DNA from 3 places in the Pseudomonas sp. rhizo66 genome. Region 2 is predicted to be linked to each of the others. Evidence: riboswitches for the same ligand, from Rfam matches in the RefSeq annotation. Region 2 holds a riboswitch; each other region holds the start of a gene.
What was found. A riboswitch is a leader RNA that binds a small molecule or an ion and turns the genes downstream of it on or off. The one in region 2 is predicted to bind cobalamin.
Positions count from the first base shown of each region.

Region 1: another riboswitch for cobalamin. It lies ahead of QZR14_RS19420 (TonB-dependent receptor plug domain-containing protein); the one in region 2 lies ahead of cobO (cob(I)yrinic acid a,c-diamide adenosyltransferase).
Region 3: another riboswitch for cobalamin. It lies ahead of cobW (cobalamin biosynthesis protein CobW); the one in region 2 lies ahead of cobO (cob(I)yrinic acid a,c-diamide adenosyltransferase).

Region 1 covers NZ_JAUJWZ010000016.1:130,282-133,553, reverse strand. Annotated here, with positions in the region: gene QZR14_RS19430 (zinc-binding alcohol dehydrogenase family protein) at 1-285, opposite strand, end outside; gene QZR14_RS19425 (LysR family transcriptional regulator) at 396-1,289, shown strand; cobalamin riboswitch at 1,337-1,542, shown strand; gene QZR14_RS19420 (TonB-dependent receptor plug domain-containing protein) at 1,634-3,272, shown strand, end outside.
Region 2 covers NZ_JAUJWZ010000027.1:34,058-37,329, reverse strand. Annotated here, with positions in the region: gene bluB (5,6-dimethylbenzimidazole synthase) at 1-64, opposite strand, end outside; gene QZR14_RS25645 (cobyrinate a,c-diamide synthase) at 61-1,461, opposite strand; gene cobO (cob(I)yrinic acid a,c-diamide adenosyltransferase) at 1,458-2,069, opposite strand; cobalamin riboswitch at 2,151-2,376, opposite strand; gene QZR14_RS25635 (hypothetical protein) at 2,540-3,124, shown strand; gene QZR14_RS25630 (PQQ-dependent sugar dehydrogenase) at 3,191-3,272, shown strand, end outside.
Region 3 covers NZ_JAUJWZ010000001.1:84,065-87,336, reverse strand. Annotated here, with positions in the region: gene cobN (cobaltochelatase subunit CobN) at 1-993, opposite strand, end outside; gene cobW (cobalamin biosynthesis protein CobW) at 997-2,067, opposite strand; cobalamin riboswitch at 2,167-2,378, opposite strand; gene QZR14_RS00290 (2OG-Fe dioxygenase family protein) at 2,729-3,272, shown strand, end outside.

The DNA.
Region 1 (3,272 bases), on a different contig from region 2:
GGTGCGGGCAAGGGAGCCTGCGTAGAACACTTCGTCGCCAGGCTGAAACAGCGTCACTTCAGCGCCGACCTCGCGGACGATGCCGGCGGCATCCCAGCCGAGGATTTTCGGTTCTTTGGTGAAAGTGCCGGCGCGCACTTTGGTATCGACCGGATTGACCGACACGGCTTGAACCTCTACGAGCAAATCCCTTGGGCCGGGAGTCGGCACCGGGAGGTCGATGTCCTGCAACGACTGCGGATCCTCAATGGGCAAGGCGTGTTGTGTGAAGGTGATGGCTTTCATGGAAACTCGCTGTCTGAAGAGCTGATGTGCTCGCTTGTCGCCATCTTCGACTTCCCAAGCACAAAGAAAAACCAGCAGAATGCGCCAACACTTTCACTGCAGGAGTGAAAATGATCCGCATTGATGATCTTGGTTTGTTCACCCGCAGCGCCGCGCTGGGCAGCTTCACCGCTGCCGCCCTTGAGGCGGATTTATTGCCCGGTCAGGTTGCCGCGGCGATCAAGCGACTGGAGCGTGAGCTGGACGTGCGCCTGTTTGCGCGCACCACCCGCAGCCTGCGATTAACCGCCGAGGGCGAGCAATACTTGCCCACCGCCCACTCGGTGCTGGAGGCGCTCAAGCAAGGCAAGGAAAACCTGCGCGGTGAAACCGCCACGTTGCGTGGCGTGCTGCAAGTGACGGCGCCGTCGGATCTGGGGCGCAACATTTTGCTGCCGTGGCTCACGCTGTTTCGCCGCCAGCACCCGGAGCTGACCTTGCGATTTTCCCTGTCGGACCAGATGGCCGACTTGTTTCGTGACCCGGTAGACGTGGCGATTCGATACGGCTCGAATGAAGATGCCAACTACGTGGCGCTGCCGCTGGCACCGTGGAACCGGCGAGTGCTGGTCGCCGCACCGGAATACGTGGAGCGCCACGGATACCCGCAAACGCCGGTCGATCTGCACAACCACCCTTGCCTGCTCTACCAGCAAGGTGGCCGGATCTACGACAAGTGGAGCCTTGGCAGTGAAACGATCCAGGTCTCGGGACCGCTGTTCAGCGACGACGCCGACATCGTGCGCCGCTGGGCGTTGAGCGGCGAAGGCATCGCCAACAAATCCTGGCTGGACGTGAGTGCAGACGTGATCGCAGGACGACTGGTCGTGCTGCTGAAGGATTTTCCCGGCAATGCCTCACCGTTGAGCCTGGTGTGCCCGCATCGCAAGCAGATCACCCCGGCGGTGTCTCAGCTTTATACGTGGTTGAGTGGCCAGTTTGTCGCTCTGGAACGCATTCAATAGACTTCCTCCGTTGGTTGACACATTGACGAGACGCTCGTCGAATGTTCAGATGCCGGCCAGTTTCAGGTGTCCCATGCCGCCGTGCATGGGGTGAAACGGGAAACCGGTACGTTCTTTTCGAACAAGTCCGGTGCTGCCCCCGCAACGGTATGCGCGTGATGCTTTCAATACACCACTGTGGCCACACAGCCATGGGAAGGTGAAAGCCTCGATACGCGCGAGCCCGGAGACCGGCCTGGAAAGTGTTTGGCAAAATCCTGCGGTGGGCGGGCATGGGCCGGTATTGGCTGTGCGCGATGCCTTCTCTTGCATGCTCTTCTGCGAAGATCCTTTTCGAGAAGACAATGATTCGACCTTTCTACACCTCGGCTCCAACGTTCTTGTGCGGCTGCCTGTTCAGCCCTGTGCTGCTGGCCGACGACGCGCCACTGCAACTCAATCAGCAAATCGTTTCTGCACCGTCGGTGGAGTCCACCACCGTCGCCGACATGGCCAGATTCGGCAGCAAGGTCGAGATCGTCAGCCGCGAGCAGATCGAACGCGCCGGCCCCAGCGCCGATGTCAGCCGCGTGATGCAGATGTTCATTCCCGGCTTGTATGTCGCGCCGAAAAACGGCCCGTTCGACTACGGCACCTATTCGCTGCTCGGCGGGCGCAACGACGACACGCTGATCCTGCTCGACGGCGTGCGCCTGAACAATCGCCTGTATGGCGGCCTCTATCTGGACACCCTGCCGGCCAACGCCATCGAGCGCATCGAAGTGCTCAAGGGTGGCCAGAGCCTGTTGTTCGGCACCCAGGCCGTGTCCGGCGTGATCAATATCGTCACCCGCAGCCCGCAGTCGCGCAAAGCCTCCGGCGAGGTGAATCTAGGCGTCGACAGCTTTGGCGGCACCACCGAAGACGCCCGCGTCGAGAATATCTTCACTAACGGCTTTGGCGATCTCGGTCTGCTGGCGTACGTCAGCCACAACGTCTCCGACGGTTACCAGCCGTACCGCAACCGCGACCTGAAGAACGTCAGCGAGAAAAAACGCGCCTACGAAGTCACCACGTTCGGCGGCAAGGCAATTCAGTCGTTCGAGGATGATTCGCGACTGGAACTGTTCTACCAGTACGCCGACGCCAACCTCGACTTCGCCCGCCCGCTGGACAATCACCAGACCAACAACGACCGCGTGCAGCAGATCGCCACAGCGACCTTCGAACAAACCCTCAATGAACGCCTGAGCTACTTCGTCAAAGGCCATATCAACGACTGGGACACACGTTATACCCGCGTCAACAACGTCAATGGCAGCGGCACCAGGGTCATTAATCACAACGACTATTGGGGCTTCACCGACTGGGGTGTGCAGGCCGAAGGCAAGGCTCAATTGCCCGGCGGCCATGTGCTGGTGTTCGGCACCGACAATCAATGGTTCAAGGGTCAGGACGATGTGTTGATCATCGACAACGACAAGGCCGAAGCCCACGCGTTCTACACGCAACTGCGGCCGCAAATCGACGCCCTGCCCGACTGGCACCCGAGCATCGGCGTACGTCACGAAGCCATGAGCGGCGGCGACGGCGCCACGGTCGGCATGCTCACTTCGCTGTATGACCTCAACGACAACTGGTCGGTGCGCGGCCAATACGGTAGCGCCTACAAACTGCCGAACGCCGAGCAACTGTTCGTCAACGAGCCGGGCGACGAGATCGGCAATCGCAACCTGAAGCCGGAAAAAAGCCGCAACGCTGAACTCGGTGTCGACTACAAAGGCCTCTTGCTGGACCGTGAATTCAGCGCCAGCGTGACCCTGTTCAAACGCAAGATCGATGACCTGATTACCCTTGACGACATTCACTGGGTCAACGGTGAAGGCCTGGTGCGCATGCGTGGTTTCGAGGCCGACGCCAAGCTCGCGCTCAACGATCGGTGGAGCCTGCAAGCGGACATGACCCGCAACCTCACCGAATCGCGCAGCGGTGTGACCCTCAACG
Region 2 (3,272 bases):
GACGTTCGGCGATGGCTTTATAGACGGCTTGGCGCTCGGCTTCGGAGAATGCGTTGTCGGTCATGGCCCCATCGCTGGCAAGCCAGCTCCCACAGTGGGCGGTGTAATGCCTGACGAAATGCAATTCCCTGTGGGAGCTGGCTTGCCAGCGATGACGGCCTCAAGGACTGGCGCAAACAAGGCAGCGACAGCCACAGGATTCGACGGGAAATAGAAGTGCACATAAGAAGCCGTCATCCGCCCCTCACGATAAACCGCCTCGGCACCCCGCCCACCATTTGGGCTCAAGCCACGGGCAATCGGCGTCAGCTCAGTGGTGGTCAGCGAATGGTGATAAGTGTGCCCGCGCAACGAACCTTCCGGCAGATCGACCGCTTGCAGCGCTAACGCCGCCAAACGCTTCTGCATCACCGCATCGCCCTTCAGCAGCCCGACCAGTTCGGCGCGAGTGCCCTCAACGTCAGTCAAAGAATCGAGCAGATACAACATGCCGCCACACTCGGCGAGCAACGGTTTGCCCGCCGCGTGGTGCGCGCGAATCGCCTCAAGCATCGCGGTGTTTTGCGCCAGTGCAGCGTGGTGCAATTCCGGATAACCACCGGGCAGATACAGACTGTCCGCCTCCGGCAATTGCGTGTCGCGGATCGGCGAGAAGAAACTCAACTCGGCGCCCATCGCGCGCAACAGATCGAGGCTCGCGCCGTAGGTGAAGGCAAACGCCTCATCGCGGGCGACGGCAATTCGCACATTCTGCAGCAGCGGCTCGACAGCGATGATGTCCGGCGCGGCGAACTCCACGGCCGGTGGCAGCGCTACCTCGCAACTGCTGGCCAATGCATCGGCGGCGGCGTCGAGACGCACATCCAGATCATTCAATTCGCTGGCCTGCACCAGGCCGAGATGACGACTCGGCAGCTCGATGCCCGTCTCACGGGACAACGCGCCATACCAACGCAAACCTTCGGTGAGGCTGCCTTCGAGCAACTGCGCATGACGCAAGGTGCCGACACGATTGGCCAGCACGCCGGCAAACGGCAGATCCGGCTGATACTTCGCCAGTCCCAGCGCCAACGCACCAAAGGTCTGCGCCATCGCCGTCCCATCAATCACGCCAAGCACCGGCACACCAAAATGCCGCGCCAGATCAGCGCTGGACGGCGTGCCATCGAACAGGCCCATCACGCCTTCGATCAGAATCAGGTCCGCCTCGGCGGCGGCTTCCCACAACAGACGGCGACTTTCCTGCTCGCCGACCATCCACATGTCCAGTTGATACACCGGCGCACCGCTGGCGCGCTCAAGAATCATCGGATCGAGAAAGTCCGGCCCGCATTTGAACACGCGCACCTTGCGCCCCTGATTGCGATGCAAACGGGCGAGCGCGGCGGTGACGGTGGTCTTGCCCTGACCGGAGGCCGGCGCGGCGATGAGGACCGCCGGGCAGTGACGTGGTTGATTCAAAGTTCGACGCCTTTCTGCGCTTTGATGCCGGCCTGGAAGGCGTGCTTGAGCATGCCCATTTCGGTGACTGTGTCGCCCATCTCGATCATTTCCGGCTTGGCCCCACGACCGGTGACAACAACGTGCTGCATCGGCGGACGCGCCTGCAAATCGCTGAGCACCTGATCGAGATCGAGATAACCGTGCTTGAGGGCGATGTTCAATTCGTCGAGCACCACCAGACCGATCGACGGATCGCGCAGCAATTCGCGGGAGACGGCCCACGCGGCTTCGGCGGCAGCAATGTCACGCTGGCGATCCTGGGTTTCCCAAGTGAAGCCCTCGCCCATCACGTGAAAACGCACTTGCTCGGGGAAGCGGCGGAAGAACAACTCTTCGCCAGTGCTGTTGCGCCCCTTGATGAACTGCACCACGCCGCACTGCATACCGTGGCCCATGGCGCGCGCAAGCATGCCGAACGCCGAGCTGCTTTTGCCTTTGCCGTTGCCGGTCAGCACCAGCACCAGGCCGCACTCGTCGGGCGAGTTGGCAATGCGTTCGTCGATCACGGCTTTTTTGCGCTGCATACGCGCCAGATGGCGCTCGTCGCGCTCGGGGGAATCAGTCATGGGGGAGCTCTCCGTTGAGGCTGGATAACGGCGGGCAGGCACAAGAATAGACGGCAAAAAGCCTGGCATCGCCCACCGTGATGCCGCTGGATGAATCAGGCCGGTCTCCGGGCTCATGAGTGGCGTATGCCGGACCGCGCGCCTTCCCGCTGTTGAGCAGTGGCATTCGACGCAGTTTTCACTCATTTACCGTTGCGGGGGCAGCGCCGGGATCGTGGTGGTTCTTCGCATGAAGACAACCCTCACCGGCTTCCCTGTTTCACTCTGTCGACACCGGTCACAGAGCACCTGAAACAAGCCGCGAAGGTTAGAGGGTTGGGGGTGGAGCGTCAATTAAAGAGGCCGCCACAGGGCGAATAACTGCCGTCGATCAATTATCTGACGCCAATCTTGTGCCACACTGATACAAATGACATCAAAGAGCCATGCTTTTCTCGAAAAGCCCACGACAACAATAAAGGATGATGACGATGCAAGGCATGATCATCAGCAACCCGCGCCTGGAATTCCTGCGCCCGGTGCTCGAACGCTGGTTTGACTGTATCGACCGCTACAACGCCGTGCGCGGCGACAGCGACACCCCTTACTGGCACGACGAGAAAGCCAATCTCGGATTGCTCTCGGCCGCAGCCTGGATGGCCGAGCTGGTCACGTTGAACGACACTGCCACGCGCAAGCAGAACGAAGAAGGCGAACGCAATGCCCGCGCCGACCTGTTTATCGCCGGCGCCGAAGATCGCGCCTTCATTCAGGCCACGCAACGCTGGCCACGGGTCACGAATCTCAATCTGACCCAAGCGCTGCTGGACATCACCAACGACGCCAAACGCATCAGCTACGCCAGCGACCTCAAGCTCGGCTGCCTGTTTGTCGCGCCGCAGAAAGCCCAGCACAGCGCCAGCCCCGAAGAGCTGCAAGACATGGTCGACGACCTGCAAAAGGAACACACCTGCGCCGTCGCCTGGTATTTCCCCTATGCCTACCGCAAATTACGCAGCGAAGCCGGCAACTATCACCCGGGCATCGCCGTGTTGTTCAAGGAAGCCCGCGGCTGAGCAGTTGAACCATCGGGCTTGCGCCCTCCTCTATGATTAGGAATGCATTCATAGGGAAGATCAGCAATGCGCAAGCCCCAGCTCGTTTTTGTCATCGCCTTCGCCGGAGGTCTCGCCGCTTGCGGTGAATCCTCCAGCCTGCAAGTCT
Region 3 (3,272 bases), on a different contig from region 2:
ACTGATCGGCCGACTGATGATGCGCCCGTCGAGTTCCGGCAAGGCAATGTGCATGGCCAGATCCCGTGGCCCTAGGCCTTGCTCGCTGTCGCGCCAGCCGGGCTCGTTGTCCTGCGCGCAGATTGCCTGAATCACCGGGATGTTGCGGCGAAACGGCCGCAAGTGCGGCGCTTCAGGACTGGACTGGGCAAACCCGGTGGTGTTGAGAATCACCCCGGCCTCGACCTCGTCCAGCCAGTCCTCGACCACCGCCAGGCAGCCGGGCTCTTTCAAACTGGCCACCGCAATCGGCAGCGGATTCAGCCCCGCCGCCTGCAAGCGCTGGCAGAACACATCGATAAACGCAGTGTTCGCCGCTTGCAGATGCGAGCGGTAAAACAACACCGCCGCGACCGGGTGCTCGGGCAGCCATTCGGCTTGCCAGTCACTCAGTGCGGCGGTGGTTTTGTTCGGGTGGTAAATCGCCGTGCGCGGCAGGGTTTGCGGTTCTTCCCAAGCATAATCGCGAGCCAGCCAGCGGTTGGCCAGACAGCGGAAGAAATCCAGCGCATTGCCCAGGCCACCCTGACGCAAGAACTGCCAGAGGCGATCACGATCCACGGCGTTGACGGTGCTCAAGTCACTGAGTTCCGGATCAGGACGGTCATCGCCCGGCACCAGAATCAGCTGCACACCACGCTCAGACAGTTCGACCAGACGCTCGACGCCGTAACGCCAGTAAGCGATGCCGCCGTGCAACGAAATCAGAATGACCTTGGCATGACGCAGCACTTCGTCGACGTACAGATCGACCGAAGCGTGATTCTGCACCTGCATCGGGTTGGCCAGACGCAGGCTCGGGTAATCCTCGGGCAATTGCTGCGCGGCCTCGGCGAGCAGCGCCAGACTGGAGTCGCCGCTGCACAGGATCACCAGCTCGGCGGGGGTTTGGCCAAGGTCGGCAATGTTGTCATCCGAGACGAAACCGCCGGGCTGGGTCCTGAGCAGGTGCATGGCTTAAACGCTGAGCGCGGCGCGCAGTTGCGCTTCGAGTCGGGCGGCGTCGAGTTCCTGGCCGATCAGCACCAGACGCGTGACGCGCGCTTCATCGGCGCCCCACTGACGGTCGAAATGCTTGTCGAAACGCGTGCCCACGCCCTGGATCAGCAGACGCATTGGTTTGTTCGGGATGGCCGCGAAACCTTTGACACGCAGGATACCGTGCTGAACCACCAGTTGCGTCAGGGCGTCGAGCAGCAGGCTTTCGTCGGCTTGCGGCAGTTCGATGGAGATCGAATCGAAAGCGTCGTGATCGTGGTCATCGTGGTCGTCATCACCGTCGTGGTGATGATCGTGATGGCTGTGACGGCTGTCGATGTGTTCCTCGGACCCGGCGCCGAGGCCGATCAGCACGTCCAGCGGCAGACGACCGTTGCTGGCTTCGATGATTTTCACTGCTGGCGGCAGCTCTTCGGCGACTTCGGCGCGGACACGAGCGAGGTCTTGCGCGCTGGTCTGGTCGGCTTTGTTGAGGATCACCAGGTCGGCGCTGGCCAGTTGGTCGGCGAACAATTCGTGCAGCGGCGATTCGTGATCGAGGTTCGGGTCGAGTTTGCGCTGGGCATCGACCTGATCCGGGAACGCGGCGAAGGTGCCAGCAGCGACGGCCGGGCTGTCGACCACGGTGATCACCGCGTCAACGGTGCAGGCGCTACGGATTTCCGGCCACTGGAAGGCTTGCACCAGCGGTTTTGGCAGGGCCAGGCCCGAGGTTTCGATGAGGATGTGGTCGAGGTCGCCACGACGGGCAACCAGTTCGCGCATCACCGGGAAGAACTCTTCCTGAACGGTGCAGCACAGGCAGCCGTTGGCCAACTCGTAAACGCGGCCGGTGGCTTCTTCTTCGGTGCAACCGATGGTGCATTGCTTGAGGATTTCACCGTCAATGCCCAACTCGCCGAACTCGTTGACGATCACCGCGATGCGACGGCCCTGCGCGTTGTCGAGCATGTGCCGCAGCAGCGTGGTCTTGCCCGAGCCAAGGAAGCCGGTGACGATGGTGACGGGGAGTTTGGCCAGTGTTTTCATCGGTATGCCCTTTGGCAAGCGGCGGGCATACGGGACGAGTACCGGCAACGCGCGTGCGCGCCGGAAGCATTCGCCACCGGATCACCCCGCCCGGTTGTAGTGAGAATCTGTGACGAGGCAGGTCTCCTGGCTGACGGCGTTCAGGCGCTGGGCCTGGCGTTGGCTGCGCCTTCCCGCTGGCTCATCGATTGAGCTGGCAGTGGCATGGCAGCGAACATCACCGTTCACAGTTGCGGGGGCAGCCGCGGCATTGACCGCGTTCCCTTCTTAGCTCCGGCATACGCCGGAGAACCTCGAATGCGCAAGGCTACGCATGCACGGCAGGCGGGTCAACGCCTGGATCATTGTGGTTATAAGGGCACCAACTTTTTCATCTAATGATCGCGAACACTTCTCACTTAAAAAGTAGTTGTAAGTTATGTCTTACATGCCCTATCCGTTACATAAGAAAACTACCACCGCGTTAAACCCTGAAATAGAGCGGCCGCGTGCATTCGATTACATATCTTTACAAAAACCAAATTGATAAATCAATACAAGATATGAACGATGAGTTCGCACAAGGACTATGAGTCTCTCAAGAAAGGATTTCTTGCATGGCTGATTATTATCAGTATTTGATCCTGCCTGTTTCTTTCCTGCACCCATGGGTATCCACAACATGAGTGCCGGTAACGCGTTACGGCTTGCAAGTGATGCCGGACTAAAGGAACTTTCCGAACTACTGCGCAATTGCCACTATGCGCACAGCGCCCATTATCCAGCATTGGATGTAGCACTGCTGGGACGCGAAGCATGCCGGGCATTCAATGCAACCTGGGAGCATTTGCATACCGACGCGTATCTCAGCGCAGAGAACGGTCTTCGCGAACGACGCATCTGCAAGTTCCAGTATCGCCAACGGGAACGCCAGTGGACGGCGCTGCAAGACTGCCACTTTTTTCAAGCCGAGACCGACAACCCGCTGTTGGGCGGGGTGCAGCGCACCTACACCCGCTGCGAGGCGACGTTCATTGACTCCCCGGTTCTGCAGACACTGCTGGCCGCCGACCTGGCACTGATGGACATGGCGCTGGGCCCGCGCGACTGGCTCGTGACCTGCCATCAGTTCCGTATCCTCTGCGATCAAGGCAATGCTGGCCAGGCCACCCCTGAGGGCCGACATCGCGACGGGCACGATTTTGTCTTTCAACACCTCATTCAAC